3 regions of the Pantoea agglomerans genome follow, and region 2 is predicted to be linked to each of the others. Evidence: predicted binding sites of a transcription regulator. Region 2 holds the regulator's gene; each other region holds the start of a gene.
What was found. The regulator PurR, encoded in region 2, represses purine synthesis genes. The targets are predictions, from matches to a motif close to CANGCAAACGTTTGCNTG.
Positions count from the first base shown of each region.

Region 1: the regulator PurR is predicted to act here: its motif matches at 7,416-7,433, upstream of LB453_RS09970 (NCS2 family permease).
Region 3: the regulator PurR is predicted to act here: its motif matches at 2,095-2,112, upstream of carA (glutamine-hydrolyzing carbamoyl-phosphate synthase small subunit).

Region 1 is NZ_CP083809.1:1,558,489-1,568,825, reverse strand. It holds gene livM (high-affinity branched-chain amino acid ABC transporter permease LivM) at 1-1,032, opposite strand, end outside; gene LB453_RS09990 (ABC transporter permease subunit) at 1,043-1,957, opposite strand; gene LB453_RS09985 (branched-chain amino acid ABC transporter substrate-binding protein) at 2,041-3,156, opposite strand; gene LB453_RS09980 (AMP nucleosidase) at 3,505-4,959, shown strand; gene LB453_RS09975 (hypothetical protein) at 5,035-5,625, opposite strand; gene LB453_RS09970 (NCS2 family permease) at 5,947-7,245, opposite strand; gene LB453_RS09965 (winged helix-turn-helix domain-containing protein) at 7,674-8,408, shown strand; gene LB453_RS09960 (ABC transporter substrate-binding protein) at 8,439-9,377, opposite strand; gene LB453_RS09955 (ABC transporter permease subunit) at 9,447-10,337, opposite strand, start outside.
Region 2 is NZ_CP083809.1:2,185,629-2,195,965, reverse strand. It holds tRNA gene LB453_RS13190 (tRNA-Val) at 1-27, opposite strand, end outside; tRNA gene LB453_RS13185 (tRNA-Val) at 31-107, opposite strand; gene LB453_RS13180 (MATE family efflux transporter) at 320-1,693, opposite strand; gene LB453_RS13175 (riboflavin synthase subunit alpha) at 1,887-2,525, shown strand; gene cfa (cyclopropane fatty acyl phospholipid synthase) at 2,568-3,716, opposite strand; gene punC (purine nucleoside transporter PunC) at 4,025-5,227, opposite strand; gene punR (DNA-binding transcriptional activator PunR) at 5,347-6,252, shown strand; gene purR (HTH-type transcriptional repressor PurR) at 6,249-7,274, opposite strand; gene LB453_RS13150 (YnhF family membrane protein) at 7,559-7,648, shown strand; gene LB453_RS13145 (C40 family peptidase) at 7,695-8,498, opposite strand; gene LB453_RS13140 (Grx4 family monothiol glutaredoxin) at 8,861-9,196, shown strand; gene rnt (ribonuclease T) at 9,239-9,913, opposite strand; gene gloA (lactoylglutathione lyase) at 10,025-10,337, opposite strand, start outside.
Region 3 is NZ_CP083809.1:3,400,105-3,410,441, reverse strand. It holds gene ispH (4-hydroxy-3-methylbut-2-enyl diphosphate reductase) at 1-834, shown strand, start outside; gene dapB (4-hydroxy-tetrahydrodipicolinate reductase) at 1,048-1,863, shown strand; gene carA (glutamine-hydrolyzing carbamoyl-phosphate synthase small subunit) at 2,335-3,483, shown strand; gene carB (carbamoyl-phosphate synthase large subunit) at 3,498-6,722, shown strand; gene LB453_RS18975 (porin) at 6,961-8,100, shown strand; gene LB453_RS18970 (DUF805 domain-containing protein) at 8,141-8,518, opposite strand; gene folA (type 3 dihydrofolate reductase) at 8,772-9,251, shown strand; gene apaH (bis(5'-nucleosyl)-tetraphosphatase (symmetrical) ApaH) at 9,308-10,162, opposite strand; gene apaG (Co2+/Mg2+ efflux protein ApaG) at 10,221-10,337, opposite strand, start outside.

The DNA of each region.
Region 1 (10,337 bases), 630 kb from region 2:
AAACGAGGTCGGATTGACGAATCCCTGATAGCTGGCGAAAAAGACGCCCGCGATGCCCGCCGTCGAGGCGCCGAGCATAAAGGCCGACAGCTTCACCAGCACATGATTTAACCCCATCGCGCGACAGGCGATCTCATCTTCACGCAGCGCCTCCCACGCGCGTCCGACCGGCATGCGCGTCAGGCGGTGCTTGATAAACAGCACCAGCGTCACCACCAGAACCAGCACCACGTAGAGAAAGATAAATTTCATATTGGGGTTGTAGTCGAGGTGAAAGAACGCATGAAAAGGTACGCCGCCTTCGCGCGCGCGCCGACCAAACTCCAGGCCGAGAAAGGTTGGCGACGGCACGGAGACGCCGTTCGGCCCGCCGGTGAAGCTCAGCCAGTTGGTCAGCACCAGGCGGATGATCTCGCCGAACCCCAGGGTAACGATAGCCAGGTAGTCGCCGTGCATGCGCAGCACCGGAAAGCCGAGCAGCGCCCCGGCGAAGGCGGCCAGCAGCGCGGCCAGCGGCAGCATGCTCCAGAATCCCAGCCCGAGATACTGATAGCCGAGTGCCAGCCCGTAAGCGCCGATGGCGTAAAAGGCGACGTACCCGAGATCGAGCAGCCCCGCCAGCCCCACCACGATATTTAGCCCCAGTCCCAGCAGCACGTAGATCAGCCCGAGGATCGCCACGGTCAGCAAGTATTTGCTGGAGAGAAAGGGAAACAGCAGCGCCACCGCCAGCAGCAGCGGCAGGATCCAGCGCAGCCGCGAGCGGTAGCCCGGTTCGCGCACGTAGACGCCGTCGTCCGCACCTTCGAAGCGTCGCAGCAGCGCCCGCCCGCGCCCGGTCTGCAAAAAGAGGCTGAGCAGTAGCCGTCCCGCCATCACCACCGCCACCAGCAGCGCCACGCGCATGGGGGCGAGCGTAAAGGCGTACCCTTTCAGTACCACGCCGACGACAGGTCCGAACACCACCACCGCAATCAGCCCGGCCAGCAGGGTTTCACGCAGCGCCTGAGACACACTGATAGATCGACTCATCATTGCGCCCTCACACTTTCGCCACCAGCGGACGGCCAAGCAGCCCCTGCGGGCGGAAGATAAGGATCACCACCAGCAGCGCGAAGGAGAAAACGTCTTTGTAGTCTGAGTTCACCAGCCCGGCGAACTGCGCCTCCGCCACGCCGAGCAGCAGCCCGCCCAGCATCGCGCCAGGCAGCGATCCGATACCGCCCAGCACCGCCGCGGTGAACGCCTTGATGCCGATGATAAACCCGGCGTAAAAGTCGAAGGTGCCGTAGTTCATCGTCACCAGCACCCCGGCCAGCCCGGCCATCGCCGCGCCGATCACGAAGACCAGCGAGATAACGCGATCGGTATTGATGCCGAGAATAGCCGCCATGCGCCGGTCCTGCTGCACCGCGCGGCAGATACGGCCGAGGCGGGTGTACTGGATAATCCAGGTGAGCAGCGCCATGCCGCAGAAGGCGGCGGCGAGAATAAAGAGCTTGGTCCAGGTGATCTGCACCAGCCCGCCGTCAAACTCGAAGCGCAGCACGCCGGTGAGCAGCGTCGGCACGCCCTGCTGATTAGGTCCCTGGCTCAGCTGCACGTAGTTTTGCAAGATAAGCGACATGCCGATGGCGGAGATGAGCGGCGCGAGGCGCGTCGAGTGGCGCAGCGGCCGGTAGGCGATACGCTCGATGGTCCAGCCGTAAACCGCCGTCACCACCACGGTAAACAGCAGCGTGCCGAAAATCAGCAGCGGAAAAGAGTGCACGCCAAAAAAAGAGAGCAGCGCCAGGCCGATGGCGCAAAGATAGGCGGAGATCATATAGACCTCGCCGTGCGCAAAGTTAATCATGCCGATAATGCCGTACACCATGGTGTAGCCGATCGCGATCAGGCCATATACCGCGCCCAGCGTCAGCCCGTTGATCAGTTGCTGAAGTAAAAAGGCGTCCATAACGAAGTCTCTGCGCAAAGCGGACCGCGCAACCGGGCGGTCCGGACAGGAAACGCCCTGCGCTGCGCAGGGCGGGCTCAGGCTTACAGCTGGTGATATTTACCCTTGTCGTCCCACTGATAAACGACATAATCGGACACTTTCAGATCGCCCTTGCCGTCCCAGGCTTTTTTACCCATAACGGTGGGCACATCGTGAGATTTCAGCCATTCGCTGGCTTTCTCATTGTCTTTGCCCGCGCCTTTATAGGCGGCAGCCAGCGCCTGAACAGAGGCGTAGGCGTAGAGGGTATAGCCTTCCGGTTCAAAGCCCCCTTTGCGGAATGTCTCAATCACCGCTTTGCCGTCGGCGATCTGACGCGGATCGTTGCCGAAGGTCATATAGATGCCGTTGGTGTACTGCGGCCCGCCCGCGGCGGTGACCAGCTCCTGCGTCACGATGCAGTCGCCGGAGAAGAAGTTAGCTTTAACGCCCTGCTCGCGCATCTGGCGCACCAGCGGGCCCGCCTCGGGGTGGCAGCCGCCGAAATAGACCACGTCGGGATGCGCCTGGGCGATTTTGGTCACCAGCGCGTTAAAATCTTTCTCGCCGCGCGACAGGCCCTCATACATCACCTCTTTTACGCCGCGCTTCTCCAGCGCCGCTTTCGTGGCGTCGGCCAGCCCCTGCCCATAGGTATCTTTGTCATGGATAATCGCGACCTTTTTCGCTTTTAGCTTATCGAGCATAAAAGTGGCGGCGATGGCGCCCTGCTGGTCGTCGCGCCCGCACATGCGAAACAGGGTTTTCATGCCGCGCTCGGTGATCTGCGGATTAGTGGATCCCGGCGTAATCGACAGCACGCCGGCGTCGTCGTAGACCTCCGAGGCGGGCATGGTGCTGGAGGAGCAAAAATGGCCGACCACCGCCATCACCTTATCCTGATCGACAAGTCGGTTCGCCACCGCAACCGCCTGTTTGGGTTCGCAGGCGTCGTCTCCCTGCACCAGCACGATTTTCTCGCCGTTGATGCCGCCCGCCGCGTTGATATCCTCCGCTGCCTGCGTCGCCCCTTTCCAGTACTGCGCGCCATAGGTGGCGTTGGGGCCGGAGAACGGCCCGGCGACGCCGATTTTTATATCGGCCTGCGCACTCAGCGCAGCGCCGAAACAACCTGCAATTACGACGTTTAACGACAACTTGATCAGTTTCTGAGACATGCTGTCTATCCTCGACACAGTTAGTTTGCGTTCGCCAGACCACGGCGCAGGAGCGGTGAATGTTTTTTAATTCGGTTCGGGAATGCTACGCGCGACGCTGAAGGCCGCTATTAATCGCAAGCAAGAATCTCGCCAGAACCAATCGGGCGGCGGGATTTCGCCAAAGGAAGGTGGCAACGCCAGCGACAGCGCACGACGTCACCTTCTGATTCATTTAAACGTAGGCGGGGTTTGGCAACACGCCAGCACCCTGTTGGTGCATAATGCGGTCGATCACAGATTCTTGCTTTGCGGCGGCGGCAAACCCGCTAAGCTGTGGGGAAGGATCGCTTAATATCAGGAGAGCTTATGCCTACACAACGGAACGGCCTTACCCGCCAGCAGGCGCTGGATGAACTGGAGCGTCTGTATGACAACGCGGTGAACGCGCTGCGCGCGGCGATAAAAACCTATACCGAACAGGGCACGCTCCCCGAGGCGGAAGCGCGTCGCCAGGGACTCTTTGTCTACCCCGAGCTGCGCATTACCTGGCGCGGCGAAGGGCCGCAGCAAAACCGCACGCGCGCCTGGGGACGCTTTACCCATACCGGCAGCTACAGCACCACCATCACGCGTCCGGCGCTGCTGCGTCACTATCTCAGCGAACAGCTGGCGATGCTGGAAAAAGAGTATGAGGTTGAGATTCAGGTCGGCCCGTCCAGCCAGGAGATCCCCTATCCTTACGTCATCGACGGTTCCGATCTGTCGCTGGACCGCACCATGAGCGCCACTATCGCGCGTCACTTCCCGACCACTGAGCTGTCACAGATTGGCGATGAAACCGCCGACGGTCTGTTTAATCCGGACGCGGTTTTCCCTTTGTCTCACTTCGATGCGCTGCGCACCGACTTCTCTCTGGCACGCCTGCGCCACTACACCGGTACCTCGGTAGAGCATTTCCAGCCGTTTGTGCTGTTCACCAACTACACGCGCTATGTGGATGAGTTTGTTCGCTGGGCAACAGAGCAGGTGCGCGATCCCGCCAGCGACTATGACAGCCTGGCCTGCGCGGGCGGCGCGGTGATCACCGCCGAGACGGCGGAGAGCGATGCGGCGATGCTGGATCTGGCGTGGAAAAAGCATCAGATGCCCGCCTGGCATCTCACCTCGCCTGGCCGCCGCGGCATCACGCTGGTAAATATCGGCGTCGGCCCGTCCAACGCCAAAACCATCTGCGATCACCTTGCGGTAATGCGACCGCACGCCTGGCTGATGATCGGCCACTGCGGCGGCCTGCGCGAAAGCCAGCGCATCGGCGACTATGTGCTGGCGCACGCCTACCTGCGCGACGACCACGTGCTCGACAGCGTCTTACCGCCCGATATTCCGGTGCCAAGCATCGCGGAAGTGCAGCGCGCGCTCTATGACGCTACCAAAGCAGTGAGCAATATGCCGGGAGAAGAGGTTAAGCAGCGTCTGCGCACCGGCACCGTGGTAACGACGGACGATCGCAACTGGGAGCTGCGCTACTCCGCCTCGGCGCTGCGCTTTAACCTGAGCCGCGCGGTGGCGGTGGATATGGAGAGCGCCACGATTGCAGCACAGGGCTATCGGTTCCGCGTCCCTTACGGCACGCTGCTCTGCGTCTCGGATAAGCCGCTGCATGGCGAAATCAAGCTGCCAGGGCAGGCAAACCGCTTTTATGAAGGGGCGATTTCAGAGCATCTGCAAATTGGCATTTGCGCGGTAGAGCTGCTGCGCGCCGAAGGAGATAAGCTGCATTCACGCAAGCTGCGTACCTTTAACGAACCGCCGTTCCGTTAATGGTTCAGAGCACGGGGACCACCGCTCGTGCTCTGCCTTAACCCGATGTAGAGAGACGCAGCAGGTTTCGTCTCTCTACCTCATCCAGAATTCTCTCGCCAGCCAGCCGAGCACGGCGAGCACAGCTGGCACCATCAGCGTCCAGGTAATGCGATCGTTAAGGCGGTCAAACTTTTCGTCGACGCGCTCAAACTTTCCGTCCAGGCGCTCAAACTTCTCGTTCATACGTTCAAACTTTTCGTCGACCCGCTCAAACCTTTCATCAATACGCTCAAACTTTTTGTCAACGCGTTCGAACTGTTGATGAATCCGCTCAAAGTGCTTGTCAATGGCGGCAAAATTATTGTCGACCTGCCCGCTCCAGTCACTGACGCGCGCAAACCTCTCATCAATACGCGCAAACTGGGCTGCCGACTGGGCGAAGCCTTCAAGCATTTCACATCGCATCCTGAACTGTTCGGTACGCAGGCCTTCAACATCCGTTTTCGTGGCGAAATGTTGCGAACGTTCGGTCAGTACCGCCAGGTCTGTTTTTATCTGTTGCGTATCCAGCTCAAGCCGCTCAACGCGTTTGGTCAATCGCTCCACAGGATCGCCTCCTGATTGCTGAAGAGGGATGAGGGGACAGGCAAACCTGCGCGGAAGAGGGCTTAACGGCAGTTCCATACTATTCTCTCCTTTCCCTGTTACGCCTTACAGTCACGTCACCGGTGCGTCCCCAGACTGTTGGGTATTTAACCAGATTACCGCCCAGTAAACATTCCCCGTTCCGCTAATTCGGTTATAAATGGCGATCGATGCGCCTCTCGAATTAGCGCTGGCAGGGTAGCGCTGCGCCAGCAGAGTTAACACCCTTTCTGACCCATTCTGGAAGCCGCTACGCAAACGTACAGGAGCAGGACAAAAAAATGCGCGCAAGACGGTTTACGTCTTGCGCGCAGCTAAAGGATAAAACCGCACCAGCCTGCGCCGGCGCGGCGATCGCTATCAGGCGCTGAGCCAGCCCAGCTTGATCACGAACAGCAGTGAAAGGATCACCAGCGCCGCATTGATCTCTTTCGTGCGGCCGCTCAGCAGCTTCACCACCGTCCAGGTGATAAAGCCGAAGGCGATGCCGTTGGCGATGGAGTAAGTCAGCGGCATGGTCAGCGCGGTAACGGTGACCGGCGCCGCGGTAGTAATATCTTTCCAGTCAATCTCCGCCAGCCCGGAGGTCATCAGCACCGCGACAAACAGCAGCGCCGGCGCCGTCGCGTAGACCGGAACGCTGCCCGCCAGCGGCGAGAAAAACAGCGCCAGCAGGAACAGGATAGCGACCACGACCGCCGTTAAGCCGGTGCGTCCGCCCGCGCTCACGCCAGCTGCAGATTCCACATAGCTGGTGGTGGTCGAGGTACCGAGCAGCGAGCCAAACAGCGCCGCGGCGCTATCGGCCACCAGCGCGCGCCCCATCTTCGGGATATTGCCCTGCTCATCCGCCAGCCCGGCGCGTTTAGTCACTCCCAGCAGCGTACCGGTATTGTCGAACACGTCGACAAACAGAAAGGCGAAAATCACGCTAACCAGGCCGACGTTAAAGGCGCCGGCGATATCCAGCTGCATAAAGGTAGGCGCGATAGAGGGCGGCACGGAGAAGATGCCAGCAAAGGGCGACAGGCCGATGCCCATCGAAATAAAGGTGATCAGCAGGATGCCAATCAGCACCGCGCCGGTGACGCGACGTGCCTCCAGCACCACAATCACCACAAAGCCCAGCAGCGCCAGCAGCGGGCCCGGCTTCGTGAGATCGCCCAGACCAACCAGCGTTGCCGGGTTATCCACCACGATGCCCGCGCCTTCCAGCGCGATCAGCGCCAGGAACAGCCCGATGCCCGCCGCAATCCCGGCGCGCAGCGGCAGCGGAATGCTGGCGATAATCCACTCGCGAATTTTAAAAATCGACATCGCGAAGAAGATCACCGCCGACAAAAACACTGCGCCTAGCGCGATTTGCCAGGTGTAACCCATATGCAGCACGACGGTATAGGTGAAGAAGGCGTTCAGCCCCATGCCGGGCGCCAGCGCGATCGGGTAGTTGGCGATCAGCCCCATCAGTACCGATCCGATCGCCGCCGCCAGACAGGTGGCAACAAACACCGCGCCTTTATCCATCCCGGTTGCGCCCAAAATGCTGGGGTTAACAAACAGGATATAGGCCATCGCCAGGAAGGTGGTGATCCCGGCGACCACTTCGGTGCGAACCGTCGTGTTATGCGCTTTTAGCTTGAATAGTTTTTCTAACATCATCATCTCTCAAGAGCGGAGACGGCACGAATGCGCGTTCTCACTTGCCAGTGTGGGTTACATGCTGATTATTGTGGTACCGCACGACGCGCCGCTGCATGCTGACGGACGCTGTCGTCACGCCCTGAATCTCCATAAGGCCTGAAGTCATAGCAAGCGCTATGCCAGCGGGAAACGCAATCGTTTACCTCGCCAGGCCCGGCATTTTCTAAGAGAAATCTGAACCAAAACAAGGCGCGATTATGGTGCATTGCCCCGCTTCCGCGCAATCGTTTTCATCGCTTCCTCTGCGCTGCGCAAAATTCTGCGCCAACGCACGCTTCAGCAAAGCCGAAGGCGATATCGCTCACGTTTCCATCGCTTGTCAGGGCGGCGCAAATCGCGCCGTGTACACTCTTGTTAACCTTTTTTTAACCTTGAGGTCGCCCTGCATGAAGCCCGCCATTCTGGTTATCGATGATGATAAAGCCGTCTGCGAACTGCTGCAGGATGTGCTGAATGCGCAACAGTTTAGCGTTTACTGCTGCCACTATGGCCGGGACGCGCCGGCGCTGCTGGCGCAGCACGGCGATATCGCGCTGGTGATGCTGGATATGATGCTGCCCGATACCAACGGCCTGCTGGTGCTGCAACAGCTGCAGCGCCAGCGCCCCGATCTGCTGGTGATCATGCTGACCGGCATGGGCTCCGAAGCGGAAATGGTGGTCGGGCTGGAGATGGGCGCGGATGACTATATCGCCAAGCCTTTTAATCCGCGCGTGGTGGTGGCGAGAGCGCGCGCGGCGCTGCGGCGCGGCGGACGGCTGATATCGCCGGAGACGGTGGAGAGCGGCTGGCGCTTTAACGGCTGGCAGCTGGATGAGGCGCGCTGTCAGCTGCTCAATCCGCAGCGCGAAGCGGTGCCGCTGACGCAGGGTGAATATGCGCTGCTGCGCGCGCTGGTGCGCCACGCGCGCAAGGTGCTGACGCGCGATCAGCTGCTGGAGCTGACCCACGGCGAAAGCCTGGACGTTTTCGATCGCACCATCGACGTGCTGATAATGCGACTGCGGCGCAAAATCGAAACGAATCCGCATCAGCCCAGTTTGATCCGCACTATTCGCGGCCTCGGCTATGTCTTTTCCGCCGATGTCACGCGTCCGGAAGCGGTCCGGCTGAGCGCCTGACGGGGCGAACAGCCGGGCGCGCGCCCGGCGCTATTTCACCGTCCAGCCCTTGTAGCTGCCCACATTGTCGCGATCGATCAGGGAAACCGGGATCAGCACCGGCTTATCGGGCGCCGGTTTGCCCTGCAGAATGTCATAGCCGATCTCCACCGCTTTTGCCGCCATCACCTGTGGATCCTGCGCCGGCGTAGCGACGAACAGCGAGTTCTTACGCTTCAGCGCCTCTTCGCCGTCGGGCGATCCGTCGACGCCGACAATAAAGAATTCGTTGCGCTGTGCCTGTTTCGCCGCCAGATCGGCACCGATCGCCGTTGGATCGTTGATAGCGAACACCGCATCCACCTTCGGATTGGCCGACAGCAGACCCGTCATCACTTCCAGCCCCCCTTCACGGCTGCCCTTGGCGTTCTGGTTCCAGGAGAGCAGCTTGATCTCAGGATGGCGTTTCAGCTCGGTCATACAGCCCTCAACCCGGTTCTGCACGGCGGAAACCGGCGGGCCATTGATAATCAATACGTTGCCCTTCTCCTTCAGGCGATCGGCGATATATTTACAGGCCATCTCCCCCGCCTGGGTGTTGTCTGAGGTAATGGTAGCGTTGGCGCCGTCAGCCGCCACGTCGACCGCCACCACCACGATGCCAGCGTCGCGGGCGCGTTTCACCGCCGGCGCGATGCCTTTGGAATCGGCGGCGTTCAGAATAATCATGTCGACTTTCGCCGCGATAAAGTTATCGATCTGCGCCACCTGCTGGCCCAGATCGTAGCCGCTGGAGACCAGCGTCACGTTGACCTTGTCGCCCGCCAGCTCACGCGCTTTCATCTCCGCGCCTTTGGTAATCTGCACGAAAAACGGGTTGGCGAGATCGCCGACGGTGACGCCGATGGATTTAAGATCTTTCGCCTGAGCGAAGGAGGCGCTGAACAGCGTTGCCGCCAGCAGCCCGGTTACGATCGGATTAAAACGCATAGATCTTCTCCTGCTGTTATTAGAATCGCCAACGGCTGAATGGCGGAGGGTAAAAAGAGGGCGCCGCGCTCAGGAGACGTGGTGCCGGGTGCGATATTTGTCGATCAGCACCGCAATAATGATCACCGCGCCTTTGATCACCAGCTGCCAGAAATAGGAGACCCCCATCAGCGTCATGCCGTTGTTGAGCGTGGCGATAATCAGCGCGCCGATCAGGGTGCCGGTAATGGTGCCGATGCCGCCGACGAAGCTGGTGCCGCCGAGGATCACCGCGGCGATGGCGTCCAGTTCATAGCCGACGCCGAGGTTGCCGTTGGCGCTATAGAGACGCGACGCCGACATCAGCCCGCCTAGCCCGGAGAGCAGCCCGCTCATGGCGTAAACGAACAGCAGTACCGCGCTGACCTTAATCCCGGTGAGACGCGCCGCCTGCATATTGCCGCCCACCGCGTAGATATGAACGCCCAGCGTGGTGCGGCGCAGGATAAACCAGCAGACGGCGATCACCGCGAAGGCGATAACGATCAGCCAGGGCACCGGGCCGAGATAGCCGTTGCCTATCCATTCAAAGCTGATATCGGAGTTAATCACCGTGGTGCCGTTTGCCAGCAGATAGGCGGCGCCGCGCAGCGCCGTATAGGTGCCAAGGGTAACGATAAAAGGCGGCAAGCCGGCCCAGGCGACCAGTATGCCGTTAAACAGCCCCATCACCAGGCCAGCGCCGAGCGCCATGGGGATAGTCATGCCGGCGAGCATGGGATCGAGCGAGGCAACCATCGCCACCACCGCCGTGGTGCCCAGCATTGAGCCCACCGAAAGGTCGATGCCGCCGGTGAGGATCACAAAGGTCATACCGGCCGCCAGCACGATATTAATCGAGGCCTGGCGGGTAATATTGAGCAGATTGCCCTCGGTGAAGAAGTTCGGCGCGACAAAGCCGAACACCACCACAATCAGCAC
Region 2 (10,337 bases):
TGCTCTAACCAACTGAGCTACGGACGCACTTGGTGCGCTCTAATGGACTCGAACCATCGACCCCCACCATGTCAAGGTGGTGCTCTAACCAACTGAGCTAAGAGCGCAACACGCTGTCAGGGCGACAGCGGGGACGAATATTAACGACACGCCGCAACGCTGGCAAGGGGAAAAACGCTTTTTTCGTGCTGACTGACCAGCAACTGCGCTATGCGTCGTTTTTTTAGGCGCGGCGGGACGTTACAGGCGCTTTCCAGGGCCAGGTACCCCGCAGAAGAGCGACGGGCCGCAGCCCGCTCGTCTCTCCTGGCGACACGCCTCAGCGCGCCGCGCGCGCAAGGATGACCTGCGCAGGCAGCTGTTGCAGACGGCGAATGCGCCACAGCATCATGACCGCCGCCGAGGTCAGGCCGATAATAAACCCGCACCAGAAGCCTGCCGGGCCCATGCGCGGCACCACCCAGTCGGTCATCGCCAGCGTATAGCCGCTGGGCAGCCCCAGCAGCCAGTAGGCGATAAAGGTAATAAAGAAGATAGAACGCGTATCTTTATAGCCGCGCAGAATGCCGCTGCCGATCACCTGAATCGAATCGGAGAACTGATAGATCGCCGCCAGCAGCATCAGCTGCGCCGCCAGTGCGACCACTTCCGGATTGTCGTTATAGAGCAGGGCGATCTGATGGCGGAAGATCACGGTGAACAGCGCGGTTATCGCCACCATGCAAACGCCGACGCCCTGCGCGGTCCAGGCCGCGACGCGCGCCTGCTCCGCCGAGCCCTGGCCCAGCCGGTAGCCGACGCGGATCGTGGTGGCGACCCCCAGCGACAGCGGCAGCACGAACATCAGCGAGCTAAAGTTCAGCGCGATCTGGTGGCCCGCCACGTCCACAATGCCCAGCGGCGACACCATCAGCGCGACCACCGCGAACAGCGTGACCTCAAAAAAGAGCGCCAGCGCCACCGGCAGGCCGAGCGAAAAGAGGCGCTGCAGCACGGCGCGCGACGGCGGCGACCAGCGAGAGGCCATGCGAATATCGCGCATGGCGCCCATGCGGCGCACCCACAGGCGCATCACCAGGAACATCACCCAGTAAACCGACCCGGTCGCCACGCCGCAGCCGACGCCGCCCAGCGCCGGCATACCGAAGTGGCCGTAGATAAAGATCCAGTTCAGCGGGATATTGACCAGCAGGCCGATAAAGCCCATCACCATGCCGGGTTTGGTTTTCGACAGGCCTTCGCACTGGTTGCGCATCACCTGGAAGAAGAGATAGCCGGGCGCCCCCCACAGCAGGGCGTGGAGATAGCCTTCCGCCTTTAGCGCCAGCTGTTCGTCAATATCCTGCATGGCGCGAATCAGGTAACCGGCGTTCCACAGCAACACCATAATCAGAATGGCGACGAAAAAGGCCAGCCAGTAGGCCTGACGCACCTGTTCAGCAATACGTTCGCGGCGGCCGGAGCCGTTGAGTTGCGCAACGGTTGGCGTCAATGCAAGCAGAAGACCATGGCCGAATAAAATGGCGGGAAGCCAGATAGAGGTGCCGACTGCAACGGCGGCCATATCCGTGGCGCTAACCGCGCCGGCCATGATGGTATCTACAAATCCCATTGCGGTCTGCGCCACCTGAGCAAGGATGACCGGAATCGCAAGGGCAAGCAATTGACGCGCTTCTGTTAAATACTTCTGCACGTTAACACCTGTTTAATAAGAAAAGGGGAGTGATCCCAGAGAAATGCGCGGTTAGTGTAGCGGCATTAACAAGATTCACCAAGTTTTGTCACGCTGTGCGTTATATTGCGGCTGTAAAGCGGACGCGACGCGGAAATAATATCCGCGCGCTAAGCTGTGATAAGCTAGGGCAAACTTCGCAGAGGCCAAAACTATGTTTACCGGAATTGTGCAGGGCACCGCAAAGATTGTGTCCATTGAAGAAAAAGATCTGTTTCGCACCCATATCGCAGAGCTGCCGGAAGAGCTGCTGCCGGGGCTGGCGCTGGGCGCATCGGTGGCGCACAATGGCTGCTGCCTGACCGTTACCGCGATTGAGGGTAACCGCGTCAGTTTCGATCTGATTAAAGAAACGCTGCGCGTTACCAATTTAGGCGATCTGCAGGAAGGCGACGTGGTCAATATTGAGCGCGCGGCGAAATTCAGCGATGAGATCGGCGGCCACCTGATGTCTGGCCATATTATGACCACTGCGGAAATCTGCAAAATTATCCAGTCAGAAAATAACCGCGAAGTCTGGTTTAAAATTCAGGACCCGGCGCAGATGAAATATATTCTGCATAAAGGTTTTGTCGGTATTGACGGCATTAGCCTGACCGTGGGCGAAGTGACCAAAAGCAAATTTTGCGTCTATTTAATCCCGGAAACCCTCGAGCGCACCACGCTTGGCGCGAAGAAGCTGGGACACCGCGTCAATATTGAGATCGATCCGCACACCCAGGCGATCGTCGATACCGTCGAGCGCGTACTGGCGCAGCGCGAAGCCGCCGCCCTGCGGCCCGACGTCGAATAAGCATAAAAAAGGCGCTTCATGCGCCTTATTCATTTTTGCGGTTTAGCGCGCGACGCGCAGGCCGCCCTCTACGCCACGGCTAAAGACCACCTGCCACAGCTGAATATCGCGGGCGCGAAAGGCGCCGGCGCAGGCGTTAAGGTAGTAGCTAAACATGCGCTTAAAGCGTTCGCCGTACTTCTCGGCCAGCTGCGGCCAGGCCTCAAGAAAACGCGCATACCAGGCCATCAGCGTGGTGTCGTAATCTGCGCCGAAATTATGCCAGTCTTCGAGGATAAAGTGAGACTCGCTGGCGTCGGCGATATGGCGCACCGACGGCAGGCAGCCGTTGGGGAAAATATACTTATCAATCCAGGGATCGACATTCATATCGGTGCGGATTGCGCCGATGGTATGCAGCAGGAACAGGCCGTCCGGCTTGAGGTTGCGGTCCACCACGTCGAAGTAGGTGGCGTAGTTTTTCGGGCCAACGTGTTCAAACATACCCACCGAAACGATGCGGTCAAACTGCTGGTTAAGATCGCGATAATCCTGCAGCAGGATAGTGACGTCGAGTCCTTCGCAGCGCTGCTGCGCCAGCTTCTGCTGCTCTGCCGAGATGGTCACGCCGTGCACCACCGCGCCGTAGTGGCGGGCAGCATACTCGGCCAGCCCGCCCCAGCCGCAGCCGATATCCAGCAGCGTCATACCGGGTTCCAGCTGCAGTTTGCGGCAGATCATATCCAGCTTCGCTTCCTGCGCCTGCTCCAGGGTCGCGGCCTCTTTCCAGTAGGCGCAGGAGTATTGCATATAGGGATCGAGCATCAGCGAGAAGAGGTCGTTCCCCAGATCGTAGTGCTCTTTACCGACGATCCATGCGCGTTTTTTTGACTGCAGGTTGGTGAGGCGCGCGGCGGCGACGCGCAGCGTATCTTTGAAGTGGTGCGGCAACTGCTGGTCCAGCTTGTGCTTTAGCACGCGGTGAAAAAACATATCCAGCCGTTCGCACTCCCACCAGCCATCCATATAAGCTTCGCCAAGACCAAGTGAGCCTTCCTGAATCACCCGCTTAAAAAAGTCAGGATGCTTAACCTGAATATCCCAGGAGCGACTGCCGTTGATTTCGATGTCCGCCTTTTCCAGCATTTCATGGACAATGCGATACCAGTGGTTTTCTTCAAGGCTCACTTCTTCTATTAACGATGAACTCATAGCTACTCCATCACCTGTCCGCGTTGAACCTGAGAAAAAGAATAGTCAATTTCTCAAGGCCTGTGAGAAATGTCACGGATTGCTCCGTGCGCCTGATATCCGACGTTTTACAGAGGATTGGATCTGAAAACCGTTGTCTGACGCAGCAGAAAGCGCGCGCGCAGACACCATCCGGGCGATAAGCTTCGCCTAATAATAGAACAATTATGTTATTGATTTGTTGCAGATTTATTGACCTGATCGAGTATATGCTCAACCAGGTCAGTATTCAACGACTTATTGTTAGGGCGCTAACTATAAAAGTTGTCTTAGTGATTATCCTGGCAGGGAGTCGTCGCGTGGACAATATCCGTTTGTGCGCTGGCGCGTCGCTGCCAGACGTAGCCCGCTAGCGCCAGAGCAATAGTGGTCACCATAATGAGCGTAGTCATCAGCAGCGGCTGTTGTAAACCTGCAGAGACCGCCAGGCTGGCGAGGAAGCAGAGGCCGAGCTGCAGCGTATTTTGCAGCGCGGCGGCTTTACCGGTGGCGTGGGGGAAAGGCAGCAGCGCGTTTGACACCACCACCGGGTAGATCGCGCCGTTCGCCAGCGCCATGCCGCAGAAGGGCAGCAGCAGGGCGATCAGGTTATGGCTGCCGCTGAGCGCCACGCCGAACAGTGACGCCACGCTCAGGCTGTAGAGGGCCAGCAGCCAGGGGAGCAGTTGCGCACCGGCATAGCGGTTAAGCAGCGCGCGGCAGCCGAATCCGCCCAGCAGGAAGGCGATAGTTTGCGGAATATAGCTCAGGCCGATGTCCGCCGGCGTCAGGCCCGCATCGGCGAGAATAAAGGGCGATCCGGTCAGCCAGGCGAAAAAGCTGGCGGAGCAGGCGGCGTAGATCAATACGTTGCCGCTATAGACGCCGGAGCGCAGCAGCGAGAAAAAGCCCGGCTGATCCCCCGTCGCCTTCGCCGTCGGACGGGTGGTGGGCAGACGCAGCGTCACCAGCATCAGCGCGACGCCGGTCAGCGTCAGCACCAGAAAAATTGAACGCCAGTGAAAATGGCTAACCAGCCAGGCGCCCAGCAGCGGTGCCAGCGCCGGGGAAAGCGCTACCAGCGGCATAATGGTGGCGAACACCTTATTGGCGCGCGCGCGCGGATAGCGATCCACCACCAGCGCCTGCCAGCTCACCGCCGCGGCGCAGACGCCGATCGCCTGAATAAAGCGCAGCGCCAGCATCAGCGCCGCGTTTTCCACCAACAGCATGCCGGCGCAGCCGAGCGCGAACAGCCCCAGCCCCATCAGCAGCACCGGTTTTCGACCGATGCGGTCAGAGAGCGGGCCCCAGAAGAGCTGGCCGATGGCAAAGCCTGCCAGGAACAGGCTCATACTGGCGCTGATGATGCCGGGCGAGGTATTGAAGCTCATCTGCATCGCGCCAAAGGCGGGCAGGTACATATCGGTCGCCAGAAAGCCCAGCATACTGAGCAGGGCGAGGTAGGGCATAAATCCTTTTGAGGACAGCATGGTGTTTATCTCATCTTTCGTCAGGCAGGTTGAACGCGGCAAAGTGTAAAAGGGTGCGCCCGCCGCTGTGAAACGTTAATATTTGCAGAGTGCTGTGAAAATTTTTGAAAGGAAAAAGCATGTGGTCTGAATATGCGCTTGAAGTTGTTGATGCCGTCGCGCGCACCGGCAGTTTCAGCGCCGCCGCGCAGGAGCTGCACCGCGTGCCCTCTGCCGTCAGCTATACGGTGCGCCAGCTGGAAAGCTGGCTGGCGGTGCCGCTGTTCGAACGGCAGCATCGCGACGTGGCCCTCACCCCTGCAGGCGAGCATTTCGTGCGTGAAGGACGCGAGGTTATCAAAAAAATGCTCGCCACCCGCAGGCAGTGTCAGCAGCTGGCGAACGGCTGGCGCGGCAAGCTCAGCATCGCGGTTGATTGTATCGTGAAGCTGCCGCGCAGCCGCCAGCTGGTTACTGACTTCTATCGCCACTTTCCCGATATGGAGCTGCATATCAGCTATGAGGTATTTAACGGCGTCTGGGACGCGCTGGCGGACGGGCGCGTCGATGTGGCGATCGGTGCCACCCAGGCGATCCCGGTGGGCGGGCGCTTTTCCTTTCGCGATATGGGCGCGCTGAACTGGCGCTGCGTGGTGGCGCGCCAGCATCCGCTGACGCAGCAGCCGCAGCTCGACGATGACGCACTGCGCGCCTGGCCCTCGCTGGTGCTGGAGGATACCTCGCGCGCGCTGCCGCGCCGCATGACCTGGACGCTGGATAACCAGCGGCGTCTGGTGGTGCCGGACTGGCAGGCGGGGCTGGCCTGCGTGCTGGATGGGTTATGCGTGGCGATGATGCCGGGCCATGTGGCGCGCCCGCTGCTGGATAAGGGGGAGCTGGTTGAGCTGACGCTGCCAACCGCCTTTCCGGAAAGTCCCTGCTGCGTGAGCTGGTCGGAAGCGGGCGCATCGCCGGCGCTCAGCTGGCTGCTCAGCTATCTCGGCGATGCGCAAACGCTCAATCAGGAGTGGTTAAGCGAAGATTAACGGCGGTAGTCGCGGAACGGACCGTCGCCGACTGAACGACGCTCAATCAGCGTGGGATGCACTTCAATGGTCTGCGACACTTCGCGTTTGCTGGTGATGCGATCCAGCAGCATCTCCAGCGCTTTTTCGCCGAGCTGGGCTTTCGGCTGATGCACGGTGGTGAGCGCCGGGGTAAAGTAGCGCGCGTTGCGCACGTTGTCATAGCCGATCACCGAAATATCCTGCGGCACGCGCAGCCCCATCTCGTCGGCAGCGCAGATCGCGCCCATCGCCATAATATCGCCGCCGCAGAAGATCGCCGTCGGGCGCTGCTTCTGCTGCAGGATTTGCTGCATCGCCTGATAGCCCGATTCCGGCTCGAAATCGCCCTGCACGATCCACTCGGGACGCACCGAGATGCCCGCTTCCTCCAGCGCTTTCAAAAATCCCGCATGGCGGCCGCCGCCGGTGTTACGCTCCAGCTGGCCGGGGATCGCGCCGATATCACGATGGCCGCGTTCGATCAGATAGCGGCCCGCCAGATAGCCGCCCTGGAAGGCGTTATCGAGCACGGTATCGGTAAAGTCGCCGCGCGATTCGCCCCAGTCCATCACCACCATCGGAATATTGCGGTTCTCTTCCAGCATCTTCAGCAGATCGTCCGGATACTCGGAGCACATCACCAGCAGGCCGTCGACGCGCTTCTGCGCCATCATTGACAGGTAGGCGCGCTGCTTCTGCAGATCGTTATGGGCGTTACCGAGGATCAGGGTGTAGCCGCGTTCGAAGCAGTGATGCTCGACCGCTTCGATGATTTCCGCAAAATAGGGCGCTTCGCTGGAGGTGGCGAGCAGCCCCAGCGTTTTAGTGTGATTGACCTTCAGGCTGCGCGCCACGGCGCTGGGCGAATAGTGTAATTCCTGAATCGCCTGCCAGACGGCGTTGCGCGTCTCTTCCGCAACGAAGCGCGTTTTGTTGATCACGTGGGAAACGGTGGTGGTGGAGACACCCGCGCGCTTCGCGACATCTTTAATTGTTGCCATTAAAAAGAGACTCCAGGCTTACCAATAACTCACTGATAAGCATAATGTTAAACGTTTGCGTCCGCTAAGCGAGATTTCTGTTAATTCGCTACAGTTTTTGTCGGTGAAATACTCACTGGGCAGGACAAAACAGGGGCTGTTGCGTGCGAACGGCATCAGCGTTGCGTCAGTTGCGCAACAAAGCCGGGGATTCTAACAAGGCTTGCGGGATAAAACGAGATTTTTACCGGTAACTATGGGAAAATCCCTGAAGACCCTGAAAACTGTGTGGATAAGGAGAGGTAATGAGCACTGATTTGAAACTGGCATTGGTGACCACGGGCGCGGCGCTGCTGATGATTGTGGCCTTTAGCTTTACCGCCGTCATGCACTAACGACAGCGATAAAAAAACCGGGAAAATCCCGGTTTTTTTATGGCGTTTAGCGAATGGTTTTCGGCGTCATCATGCGGCGCGCGCCGATATAGTGACGCTGCCAGTAATCGTCTGAAAGCCCGCTGATCTGGATATCTTTTCCGGTGCGCGGCGACTGAATAAATTTACCGTTGCCGAGGTAGACCCCCACGTGATCGGCGGTGCCGCGACCGTTGATACGGAAAAAGACCAGATCGCCTTTCTCCAGCGACTCGCGCTTCACCGGCGCGGCGTCACGCAGGTGATACATTTCGTTGGCAGTGCGCGGAATTCTGAACTTCACCAGATCTTTATAGGCGTACCAGACAAGGCCGCTGCAGTCGAAACCGGTGTGCGGCGACGTGCCGCCCCATTGATAAGGCTTGCCCAGCTGACCCATCAGCTTGGTCATCGCCGTTTCGCGCGCTTTCTGGTAGCGCAGGCGGTGGGACTTGCTCATTTTGATGGTGCCGCCGTCATCGGCGTCCAGCAGCGAAGAAGTTGCAACTTTGGCGCTGCTCAGCGTGCGCTGGTGGCCATAGCGCTGCTTACGGGAAGACTTCAGGGATTTTTTCGTTTCGCCGGCGGAATGAGAAAGGGCGGCCGTTTCGATTTTCTTCTGCTTTTTCAGTTTGAGTTTTTGCGCAGTAGAAGGGCGCGTTTTTTTCGCGCTGGTTTTAACCGGTCGCCGTTTGCGTCGCTCATCTTCGCGCGCGCTTTTTTTCTCTGCCTTATGCAGGCTGGCTTTAACCGGCGCTTGCGGCGAGGCCGAAGCGATGTTCATGAAAAGCTGCGCGAAAGCTAATATCAAGAGCGTAATCAGTAATCGCATAGTCCGGTTACAGGGTTAGCGGTTACGACAACAGGCCGTAACGAGGTTAGAAAAATCTGATCGGAGATCAGCGCCGGGGCCATTCTAAGCCAGGTTTTTTTCAAAAGTTAAGCCATTTTTCTATTAAACTGTTACAGGGTTGCATCTGACTCATAAATGAGCGATTTCAGCAGGTTATAGCAGCAAAGTTATTACCAGTTATGAATGGCTTAAGTTTTGATTATCGTCAGAAAAAGTCAGAACTTTACGCAAGAACTTAACAAACATGGCGGTTTCGTCCGGCAAGCGAGAAAATGTCGTTTTCAGGGATGGGGCGAAGTCGCTACAATAAACAAACACGAAGTAAGGAATTAAGGAAGGCAATTATGAGTACTGTAGAAAAAATTCAGCGCCAGATCGCAGAAAACCCGGTCCTGCTGTATATGAAAGGCTCGCCGAAACTGCCAAGCTGCGGTTTCTCTGCGCAGGCGGTGCAGGCGCTTTCTGCCTGCGGTGAGCGCTTTGCTTACGTGGATATTCTGCAGAACCCAGATATTCGCGCCGAGCTGCCGAAATACGCCAACTGGCCGACCTTCCCGCAGCTGTGGGTTGACGGCGAGCTGGTCGGCGGCTGCGATATTATCGTGGAGATGTTCCAGCGCGGCGAACTGCAGTCCCTGATCAAAGAGACGGCAGAGAAGCACAAAGAAGCGGAATAACAGCAGCAGAATAGAAAAGGCCGACGCAAGTCGGCCTTTTTTTTACGCCTGTTCCGGCGTTGCGTCAGCGTCGTCGCTCGCCGCCATCGGCAGCGGCCAGCCCCCCAGCCGTTTCCAGCGGTTTACCAGCTCGCAAAACAGCGTGGCCGTCTGTTCGGTATCGTAGAGGGCGGAGTGCGCCTGCGTGCTGTCAAAATCCATGCCCGCCGCTTTACAGGCTTTCGCCAGCACCGTCTGCCCCAGCACCAGCCCGCTCAGCGCGGCGGTGTCGAAGGTGGCGAACGGATGGAACGGGTTGCGCTTCAGCCCGGCGCGTCCCGCGGCGGCCATCATAAAATTGAGATCGAAGGTTGCGTTGTGCGCCACCATAATGGCGCGATTGCAGTGGTGATCCTTGATGCCTTTGCGCACCATCTTGAAGATGGCGTGCAGCGCCTCATATTCGCTAATTGCGCCGCGCAGCGGGTTGCTGGGGTCGATGCCGGTAAAGGCCAGCGCCTCTGGATGCAGCAGCGCACCTTCAAAAGGCTCGACGTGGAAATGCAGCGTCTGGTCGCGGTGCAGCCAGCCATCTTCGTCCATTTTCAGCGTGGTGGCGGCGATCTCCAGCAGCGCATCGGTCTGCGCGTTAAAGCCTGCGGTTTCGACATCGATCACCACAGGATAGAAACCTCGGAAACGTTGATTTAGCGCGTTCAGGGAGTTCGTTTCAGACATCAGCATCTCATAGCAGAAAATAGGCAGCGCGCATTATGGCAAAAAAAAGAGGAGGGTGCAGCAGAAGGGAAAGCTTCAGCCCGCCGCACTGCGCAGGCTGAAGCGGCAAACTTAGTTGCCCAGGCCGTTACCGGCGTGTTTATTTTCGATCAGCTCAATTTTGTAGCCGTCTGGATCTTCGACGAAAGCGATAATGGTGGAGCCGCCTTTTACCGGGCCCGCTTCGCGCGTCACCTTGCCGCCCGCGTTGCGGATGCGGTCGCAGGTCGCTGCCACATCATCCACGCCCAGCGCGATATGGCCGTAGGCGTTGCCGAGATCGTAGCTCTCTACGCCCCAGTTGTAGGTCAGTTCGATAACCGCGCCTTCGCTCTCTTCGGTATAGCCAACGAATGCCAGCGTATATTTATATTCCGTGTTCTCA
Region 3 (10,337 bases), 1.2 Mb from region 2:
CATAACCGCTACGTGGTAAACAGCCTGCGCGAACGCGGCGCGATCTTTATCGAAGAGATTGCGGAAGTGCCGGATAACGCCATTCTGATTTTCTCGGCGCACGGCGTATCGCAGGCGGTGCGCGCCGAGGCGAAGGCGCGCAGCCTGACCATGCTGTTCGACGCCACCTGTCCGCTGGTGACCAAAGTCCATATGGAAGTGGCCCGCGCCAGCCGTAAAGGGGTGGAGGCGATCCTGATTGGCCATGCGGGTCATCCAGAAGTGGAAGGCACCATGGGGCAGTACAGCAACCCCAACGGCGGCATGTATCTGGTGGAGTCGCCGGAAGATGTGTTTAAGCTGCAGGTAAAGGATGAGAGCAATCTCTGCTTTATGACGCAGACCACGCTGTCGGTTGATGACACCTCAGACGTGATCGATGCGCTGCGCGCACGCTTCCCGGCGATTATCGGCCCGCGCAAAGATGATATCTGCTACGCCACCACCAACCGGCAGGAAGCGGTGCGCGTACTGGCGCGCGATGCGGAAGTGGTGCTGGTGGTTGGCTCGAAGAACTCCTCAAACTCCAATCGCCTGGCAGAGCTGGCGCAGCGCGCCGGCAAGCTGGCGAAGCTGATCGACTCTGCGGACGACATCCAGGAAGAGTGGGTGAAAGGCATCAAGTGCATCGGCGTAACCGCTGGCGCATCGGCGCCCGATATTCTGGTGCAGCAGGTGATCCAGCGCCTGCGCGAGCTGGGCGGCGAAGCGGCCATTGAGCTGATTGGACGCGAAGAGAACATCGTGTTTGAAGTGCCGAAAGAGCTGCGCGTCGAGGTGCGCAACGTGCAGTAACTCTGCGCTATCTGCTTGCTAAAAGGCCGACGAGAGTCGGCCTTTTTTATGGGCTAAGGAATGCGTTCCAGTCAGCGGAATTGCTTTTACTGATAATCGGTAAGCGCTACCCTGAAATTCTAATTATCCCCGATTAGTAGTGGCGCGTCTGTTAACTGACCGTTAACCTGATTGCGCTTTGCATGCATAGTTTTGTATCAGGAATGAATAAATATGAGTAATTACCGCATTGCCATCGTGGGCGCGTCAGGCCGTATGGGGCGCAATCTGATTCAGGCGACGCAGCAGGCGGAGGGCGTCGAGCTGGGCGCCGCGCTGGTGCGTCCAGGCTCCTCGCTAATCGGCAGCGACGCCGGTGAGCTGGCCGGGCTGGGAAAAAACGGCGTTATCATCACCGACGATCTGCGCAGCGTGATGGATGATTTCGACGTGCTGGTGGATTTCACCCGCCCTGAAGGCACGCTGCACTATCTGGCGCTGTGCCACGAGTACAACAAGGCGATGGTAATCGGCACGACCGGCTTCGACGACGCGGGCAAAGCGGCGATCCAGGCAGCCGCTGCCGACATCGGCATCGTATTCGCCGCCAACTTCAGCGTTGGGGTCAATCTGGTGCTGAAGCTGCTGGAGAAAGCAGCGAAGGTGATGGGCGACTATGCCGATATCGAAATCGTTGAGGCGCATCATCGTCACAAAGTCGATGCGCCTTCCGGCACGGCGCTGGCGATGGGCGAAGCGATTGCTGACGCCATGAACTGGGATTTGAAGGATCGCGCCGTCTACGCGCGCGAAGGCTATACCGGTGAGCGCAAGCCGCAGACCATCGGTTTTGCCACGCTGCGCGCCGGCGACATCGTCGGCGAGCATACCGCGATGTTTGCCGATATCGGCGAGCGCGTAGAGATAACCCACAAGGCTTCCAGCCGCATGACCTTCGCTAATGGCGCGGTTAAGGCGGCACTGTGGCTAAAAGAGGCGAAATCCGGGCTTTATGATATGCGAGACGTGCTGGATTTATCGATGCCGTAAATGTTGTGAACCATCGTGATGTGGTTATTTCAATCAGTAAAGCATTGATTGAGCAGGGCGATAGCGTTATCGCCCTATGTTTTTTTTGCTAAAATAAGCCTTTCATTGTCATACCTGTTTAAATGGCAGAAAATAGCATCTTTTCTTTATCGCTGCGGTTAAAAAAAGAACTTTTTTGACCATTTGGTCAAAAAAAAAGGCATCCGCACCTCGCTTTTATTTTATTTACCTCAGGCAACCGTTTATTCCCGCCGCTAAGATCGCTTTTTTGCGACTTATTCCTGGTTTTATCCCTCAGTGACGCGAAAACCAATAAAAAATCACGCTTCAGGGTAGACAAGCCGTAGGGCGATCATTAGAATGCGCGCAATTTGCCAAAAATCGACCACTCAGGCGGTTTTTGCCTTGATTCAGGGCCAAATTTTGAATTAATATGCAAATATTGTGACTGTTTATTCCCTGGAGGATGTTTTGATTAAGTCAGCGCTCTTGGTTCTGGAAGACGGAACCCAATTCCACGGTCGGGCCATAGGGGCAACGGGATCGGCAGTGGGGGAGGTCGTTTTCAATACGTCAATGACCGGTTATCAAGAAATACTCACTGATCCCTCCTATTCCCGCCAGATCGTCACCCTCACTTATCCCCATATCGGCAATGTCGGCGTTAACGCCGCTGATGCAGAATCCACCCAAATTCACGCTCAGGGCCTGGTTATCCGCGACCTGCCGCTGATTGTCAGCAACTTCCGCAGCGAAGAGAGCCTGTCAGCCTACCTGCAGCGCAATAACGTCGTGGGCATCGCCGATATCGATACCCGCAAGCTGACGCGTCTGCTGCGTGAAAAAGGTGCGCAAAACGGCTGCATCATCGCCGGCGACAACCCGGATGCGGCGCTGGCGCTGCAGAAAGCCCAGGCGTTCCCGGGGCTGAAAGGAATGGATCTGGCGAGAGAAGTCACAACGGCGGAGACCTATAGCTGGCAGCAGGGTTCCTGGACGCTGAACGAGGGCCTGCCGCAGGCGAAGAGCGCGGAAGCGCTGCCGTATCACGTTGTGGCCTACGATTATGGCGTGAAATTCAATATCTTCCGCATGCTGGTGGATCGCGGCTGCCGCCTGACGGTGGTGCCGGCACAGACGCCTGCGGAAGAGGTGCTGAAGCTCAATCCAGACGGGATTTTCCTCTCTAACGGACCGGGCGACCCGGAGCCGTGCGATTACGCCATCAGCGCGATTAAAGCCTTTCTCGAAACCGAGATCCCGGTATTCGGCATCTGCCTCGGCCACCAGCTGCTGGCGCTGGCGAGCGGCGCGAAAACCGTGAAAATGAAGCTTGGCCACCACGGCGGCAACCACCCGGTGCAGGATCTCGACAACAACCGCGTAATGATCACCGCGCAAAACCACGGCTTTGCCGTTGATGACGCCAGCCTGCCGGCGAACCTGCGCGTAACGCACATTTCGCTGTTCGACAAAACGGTGCAGGGCATTCATCGCACCGATAAACCGGCGTTCAGCTTCCAGGGACATCCGGAAGCGAGCCCGGGCCCGCACGACGCCGCGCCGCTGTTCGATCACTTTATCGAGCTGATCGAAGCCTACCGTTCGAAAGCTAAGTAATCAGGAGCCAGAAAATGCCGAAACGTACAGATATAAAATCCATCCTGATCCTTGGCGCAGGCCCGATTGTTATCGGCCAGGCCTGTGAGTTTGACTACTCTGGCGCGCAGGCCTGTAAGGCGCTGCGCGAAGAGGGCTACCGCGTCATTCTGGTGAACTCCAACCCGGCGACCATTATGACCGACCCGGAGATGGCCGATGCGACCTATATCGAGCCGATTCACTGGGAAGTGGTGCGCAAAATTATCGAAAAAGAGCGCCCGGACGCGGTGCTGCCGACCATGGGCGGCCAGACGGCGCTGAACTGCGCGCTGGAGCTGGAGCGTCAGGGGGTGCTGGAAGAGTTCGGCGTCACCATGATTGGCGCCACGGCTGATGCCATTGATAAGGCAGAAGATCGTCGTCGTTTTGACGTGGCGATGAAAAGCATCGGGCTGGATACCGCACGTTCAGGCATCGCCCATACCATGGAAGAAGCGCTGGCGGTGGCTGAAGATGTCGGCTTTCCCTGCATCATTCGTCCCTCATTCACCATGGGCGGCACCGGCGGCGGCATCGCCTACAACCGCGAAGAGTTTGAAGAGATTTGCGAGCGCGGTCTGGACCTCTCGCCGACCAACGAGCTGCTGATCGATGAGTCGCTGATTGGCTGGAAAGAGTATGAGATGGAGGTGGTGCGCGACAAGAACGACAACTGCATCATCGTCTGCTCCATTGAAAACTTCGACGCGATGGGCATTCACACCGGCGACTCCATTACCGTGGCGCCGGCGCAGACCCTGACCGACAAAGAGTATCAAATCATGCGTAACGCCTCACTGGCGGTACTGCGTGAAATCGGCGTGGAAACCGGCGGCTCTAACGTGCAGTTCTCGGTTAACCCGAAGGATGGCCGCCTGATTGTTATCGAAATGAACCCGCGCGTCTCGCGCTCCTCGGCGCTCGCCTCTAAGGCGACCGGCTTCCCGATCGCCAAGGTGGCGGCCAAGCTGGCGGTCGGCTTCACGCTGGACGAGCTGATGAACGATATTACCGGTGGTTTGACGCCGGCGTCGTTTGAGCCCTCTATCGACTACGTTGTCACCAAGATCCCGCGCTTCAACTTCGAGAAATTCGCCGGCGCAAACGACCGTCTGACCACGCAGATGAAGTCCGTAGGCGAAGTGATGGCAATTGGCCGTACCTTCCAGGAGTCGATGCAGAAAGCGCTGCGCGGCCTGGAAGTTGGCGCAACCGGCTTCGATCCGAAGGTCCACCTGGATGATGCCGATGCGCTGACCCGCATTCGCCGCGAGCTGAAAGACGCGGGCGCCGAGCGTATCTGGTATATCGCCGATGCGTTCCGCGCCGGTATGTCGGTGGATGGCGTCTTTAACCTGACCAATATTGACCGCTGGTTCCTGGTGCAGATTGAGGAGCTGGTTCGTCTGGAAGAGCAGGTGGCGCGCGAAGGGGTGAACAGCCTGAGCCAGCCGTTCCTGCGTGCGCTGAAGCGTAAAGGCTTCGCCGATGCGCGTCTGGCGATGCTGGCGGGCGTCTCGGAAGGGGAGATCCGCAAGCTGCGTCAGCAGTACAACCTGCATCCGGTCTATAAGCGCGTCGATACCTGTGCCGCCGAGTTCGCCACCGATACCGCCTACATGTACTCCACCTATGAAGAGGAGTGCGAAGCGAACCCGAATCAGGATCGCGATAAGATTATGGTGCTGGGCGGCGGGCCAAACCGCATCGGGCAGGGCATTGAGTTCGACTACTGCTGCGTACACGCCGCGCTGGCGCTGCGCGAAGATGGTTTCGAAACCATTATGGTCAACTGCAACCCGGAAACCGTTTCTACCGACTACGATACCTCCGACCGTCTCTACTTCGAACCGGTTACGCTGGAAGACGTGCTGGAAATTGTGCGTATCGAGAAGCCGAAAGGCGTGATCGTGCAGTACGGCGGCCAGACGCCGCTGAAGCTGGCGCGCGCGCTGGAAGCTGCTGGCGTGCCGGTTATCGGCACCAGCCCGGACGCGATCGACCGCGCCGAAGATCGCGAGCGCTTCCAGCAGGCGGTCGATCGCCTCAACCTGAAGCAGCCGGCCAACGCCACGGTTACGACGCTAGAGCAGGCGGTCGAGAAAGCAGCCAGCCTCGGCTATCCGCTGGTGGTGCGTCCTTCTTACGTGCTGGGCGGCCGCGCGATGGAGATCGTCTACGACGAGATCGACCTCAAGCGCTACTTCCAGACCGCCGTCTCCGTCTCCAACGACGCGCCGGTGCTGCTGGACCGCTTCCTGGATGACGCGGTAGAGGTTGACGTAGACGCGATCTGCGACGGTGAACGCGTGCTGATTGGCGGCATCATGGAGCATATCGAGCAGGCTGGCGTACACTCAGGCGACTCCGCCTGTTCGCTGCCCGCCTATACGCTCAGCCAGGAGATCCAGAACGTGATGCGCCAGCAGGTTGAGCGCCTGGCGTTTGAGCTCAACGTGCGCGGCCTGATGAACGTGCAGTTCGCGGTGAAGGATAACGAGGTTTACCTGATTGAGGTCAACCCGCGCGCGGCGCGTACCGTGCCGTTTGTCTCTAAAGCCACCGGCGTGCCGCTGGCGAAAGTGGCGGCGCGCGTAATGGCAGGCAAAACTCTGGCCGAGCAGGGCGTCACAAAGGAAGTGATCCCGCCATACTACTCGGTAAAAGAGGTGGTGCTGCCGTTCAACAAATTCCAGGGCGTGGATCCGATTCTCGGCCCGGAAATGCGCTCCACCGGTGAAGTGATGGGCGTTGGCCGTACCTTCGCCGAAGCCTTCTCAAAAGCGATGCTGGGCGCTCAGAGCAATATGAAGAAGAGCGGCCGCGCGCTGCTGTCGGTACGCGAAGGCGATAAGAAACGCATCGTCGATCTGGCGGCCAAGCTGCTTAAGTTCGGCTTTGAGCTGGACGCCACCCACGGCACCGCCGTGGTGCTGGGCGAAGCGGGCATCAATCCGCGTCTGGTGAATAAGGTGCATGAAGGTCGTCCGCATATTCAGGACCGCCTGAAGAACGGCGAATATACCTATATCGTCAACACCACCGCTGGTCGTCAGGCGATTGAGGATTCGCGCGTTATTCGTCGCAGCGCGCTGCAGTATAAAGTGCACTACGACACCACGCTGAACGGTGGTTTCGCGACGGCCATGTCGCTGAATGCGGATCCAACGGAACAGGTGATTTCCGTACAGGAAATGCACGCGCTGATTAACGGTTAATTTCCGTGCGCAATAAAACGGCCCTCTGGGGCCGTTTTTTTTATTTTTTTATCGCCTGCTTTGATAATAAATAACTAAAAACGATTAAAGTTTTGCTCATTTGTCTTTAGGCTTAGCGCGCAATGCTATTGTTGTTATTTTTCGGAAAAATCGCACAAATTTATAAAGCGAAAGCCCGCTTGCTCAACGTAATATTCCGCCGCCTATTCTTCCGGGCCTATCAGGGATTTATAAAAAAATGAAAATGCGTGCTTTCACACTCAGCGCTATTGCTGCGTTAATGGCGGCTGCGCCATTGGCCAGCCAGGCTGAAATTACTCTGCTGAAACAAGATCCGCAGGCGGGCGATCCGCTGAGCCGACTCAACTTCACCGTGGGCGGCAGTATTCGTCCGCAGTTCGAACATCTGACCGGCGTTAACGACAAATCGTACAAGCGTAATGGCTTTGACGGCGGCACCCGTTTCCGTTTCGCCGCTGACTATTATCTGTTCGACGATATTAGCTGGGCGAGCTACTACGAGGTGGGCGTTAATATTCCCGCCGTATTCGACTGGGATAACCACTATAAAGAGGGCGCCAACGACACCACGCGTCGCCAGCTCTATACCGGCCTGAAAAGTAAAACCTGGGGTGAGATCTATTTCGGCCAGCAGAACAGCGTCTTCTATGACGTTGTCGGCGCGAAGACCGATATCTGGGATTACGATATGAAAGGCCAGGCGCCGGGCAACGGCATCAACGGCGACTATGACGGCTCCTACCGTTCACGCAAGCAGCTGAAGTATAAAAATACCTTCGGCGCGGTCGATCTGTACGCCTCTTACCTGTTCAGCGACAACGAATATCTGCCGGGCAACGGCCTGCGCTACAAGCGCAAAGGCGGCGGCTCGCTGGGCGTGGATTACCATATCACCGACGACCTGACCTGGGGCACGGCGTGGAACTACACCCGCGCAGAGATGCGTAACCCGGGCAATGGCGACAGCGGTGACTACAACCAGAATATCTACGGCACCGCATTAAGCTGGAAGCCGGGTAACTGGACGTTCTCCGCAGGCGGCGGCTGGTATCAAAACTACCTGCTGACCAAACGCAGCAACGTCAACGACTACTTCGCCGACGATGCATGGGGCCTGGAATACTTTGCCGGCTACAAAATTCCGGTCAAGCAGTATGGCCTGAAAGCGGTGCAGCCTTACGTGATGGGCGATCGTCTGGAATATGTTAACGGCCGCAACTACCAGCGCATCGACAACGGCGTCGGCGTAACGCTGTTCCTCGACTACGGTTTCCGCGTCGACTACGAGCACGTGTTTACCTCCAGCACCGACAACCTGGGCGATATGAACCTGGTGCGTCTGCGCTACGATTTCTAATCGTCAGAAATGGAAAACGGCTCCTCAGGGAGCCGTTTTTTTATGGGGCGAGCGCCGCGTTATCCAGCGGGTCGGGACCAAAGCGGTTTGGACCGACGGTGCCGCGCAGGCAGAAGTAGATTAGCAGTAGCAGCGTGCCCAGCAGCGGAATAAGCATAATCAGCAGCCACCAGCCGGAGCGATCGAGATCGTGCAGGCGACGCACCCCAACGGCGACGGAGGGGATCAGAACGGCAAGGGAGTAGATCAGCGAAAGCAGGCCCTGGTCTGCGTGAATTTTCAGCCCGAACAGCTCATCTGCCGCGCTGCAGGCCAGCGAAATCAGCGTGCTGAAGAGTAAAAACAGCCAGAACGTTTTGCGACGACAGCGACCGTTAACGACCGCATACATTTTTAAAACCGTCAGATAGTGGTTCACTCTCTTGTCCCTTTTTTAATCAAGCCCGAGCCGCCGTTGCTGTTACCCCGGCGCTATTCCCGCCCTTGTGCCAGGGAACCTATTTTATCTGGCGGCTTAGGGTGCTGCACAGGAAAAAAGCGGTGTAAAACTCTGCTGAGTTATAAAAATGCGGTGGCAAAAGCCCTTTACGTAATTACACTCTTCCCCCTATCGACGAAAGTTTCGCCTTTACGTATGATGGCGCGAATTTTTTATCTGTGAGTCTCTTAACATGATTAGTCTGATCGCGGCATTAGCAGCAGATCGCGTCATTGGTATGGAAGGTGCCATGCCGTGGAACCTGCCTGCGGATTTGGCGTGGTTTAAACGTAACACCCTGAATAAGCCGGTGATTATGGGGCGTCTGACCTTTGAATCCATCGGTCGTCCGCTGCCGGGACGCCTGAATATTGTGGTCAGCCGTCAGCCGGGCGCAGCGGAAGGGGTGACCTGGGTAACCTCGCTGGACGAGGCGATTAAAGCGGCCGGTGACGTGCCGGAGATTATGGTGATTGGCGGTGGCCGTATCTACGAGCAGATGCTGAAGCGCGCCGATCGCCTCTATCTCACCCATATCGACGCCGAAGTAGAAGGGGACACGCAGTTCCCTGATTACGAACCGGACGAGTGGCAATCGACCTTTAGCGAGTTTCACGACGCCGACGAGCAGAACTCCCACAGCTACTGCTTCGAAATCCTCGATCGCCGCTAAGCGTTAGTCAGCAAAACGCCTTGTCCCTGGACAAGGCGTTTTCTTTTGCGCGTTTGTCAGGCGGACTGCTGCGGCGGAACGCTGTCGTTGACCGTCGGCTGGCGGTTAGAGGCCTGCGTATAGTAGCGCTGGCTTTCCCAGTGCAGCAGCGTCAGCACGCCACCCCAGCAGCAGCCGGTATCGAGACCGATCACGCCGCGCGGCGTACCTTTGCCCTCCAGCGAGGCCCAGTGACCGAACACCTGGGTATAATCCTCGGGCAGCTTACTGGGGATGGTAAACCAGGGGCGCAGCGGCGGCGGTGCGGCGTCCGGCGTCTCTTTGCAGATCATATCGAGCTGGCCGTTGGGAAAGCAGAAGCGCATGCGCGTCAGGGCGTTGGCGGAAAAGCGCAGGCGCGCCAGGCCGCTCAGCTCCGGCGTCCAGTTATTTGGCATATCGCCATACATGGCGTCGAGAAACAGCGGATAGCTGTCGCTGGAGAGCACCGCCTCCAGCTCGTGCGCACAGGCCTGGGCCGTCTCCAGATCCCACTGCGGCGTCACCCCGGCATGCGCCATCACCAGCTTCTTCTCTTCGTCCACCTGCAGCAGCGGCTGACGGCGCAGCCAGTTGAGCAGCTCGTCGGCATCTTCCGCTTCGAGCAGCGGCGTCAGGCGATCCTTGGGCTTGTTGCGGCTAATGCCGGCGAACACCGCCAGCAGATGCAAATCGTGATTGCCCAGCACCATACGCACGCTCTCGCCGAGCGATTTCACGTAGCGCAGCACCTCAAGGGATCCTGGACCGCGCGCCACCAGGTCGCCGGTCAGCCACAGCGTATCCTGCTCAGGCGTAAAGTCGACCTGCTTTAGCAGAGCGCGCAGCTCATCGTAACAACCGTGGACGTCGCCAATCAGATATGTGCTCATAGAGAATTATCCGCAATAAAAGACCGCGCCCGACGGCGTCGGGCGAAGGGTGAAAAGATCAGTGTATATGGCTTTCTACGGCGAGGCGGAACACCGGGATGTCGATATGAAAGGTTTCCCCCTCTTCATCCTGCATCACATAGTGTCCCTGCATGGTGCCCATTGGCGTTTCAAT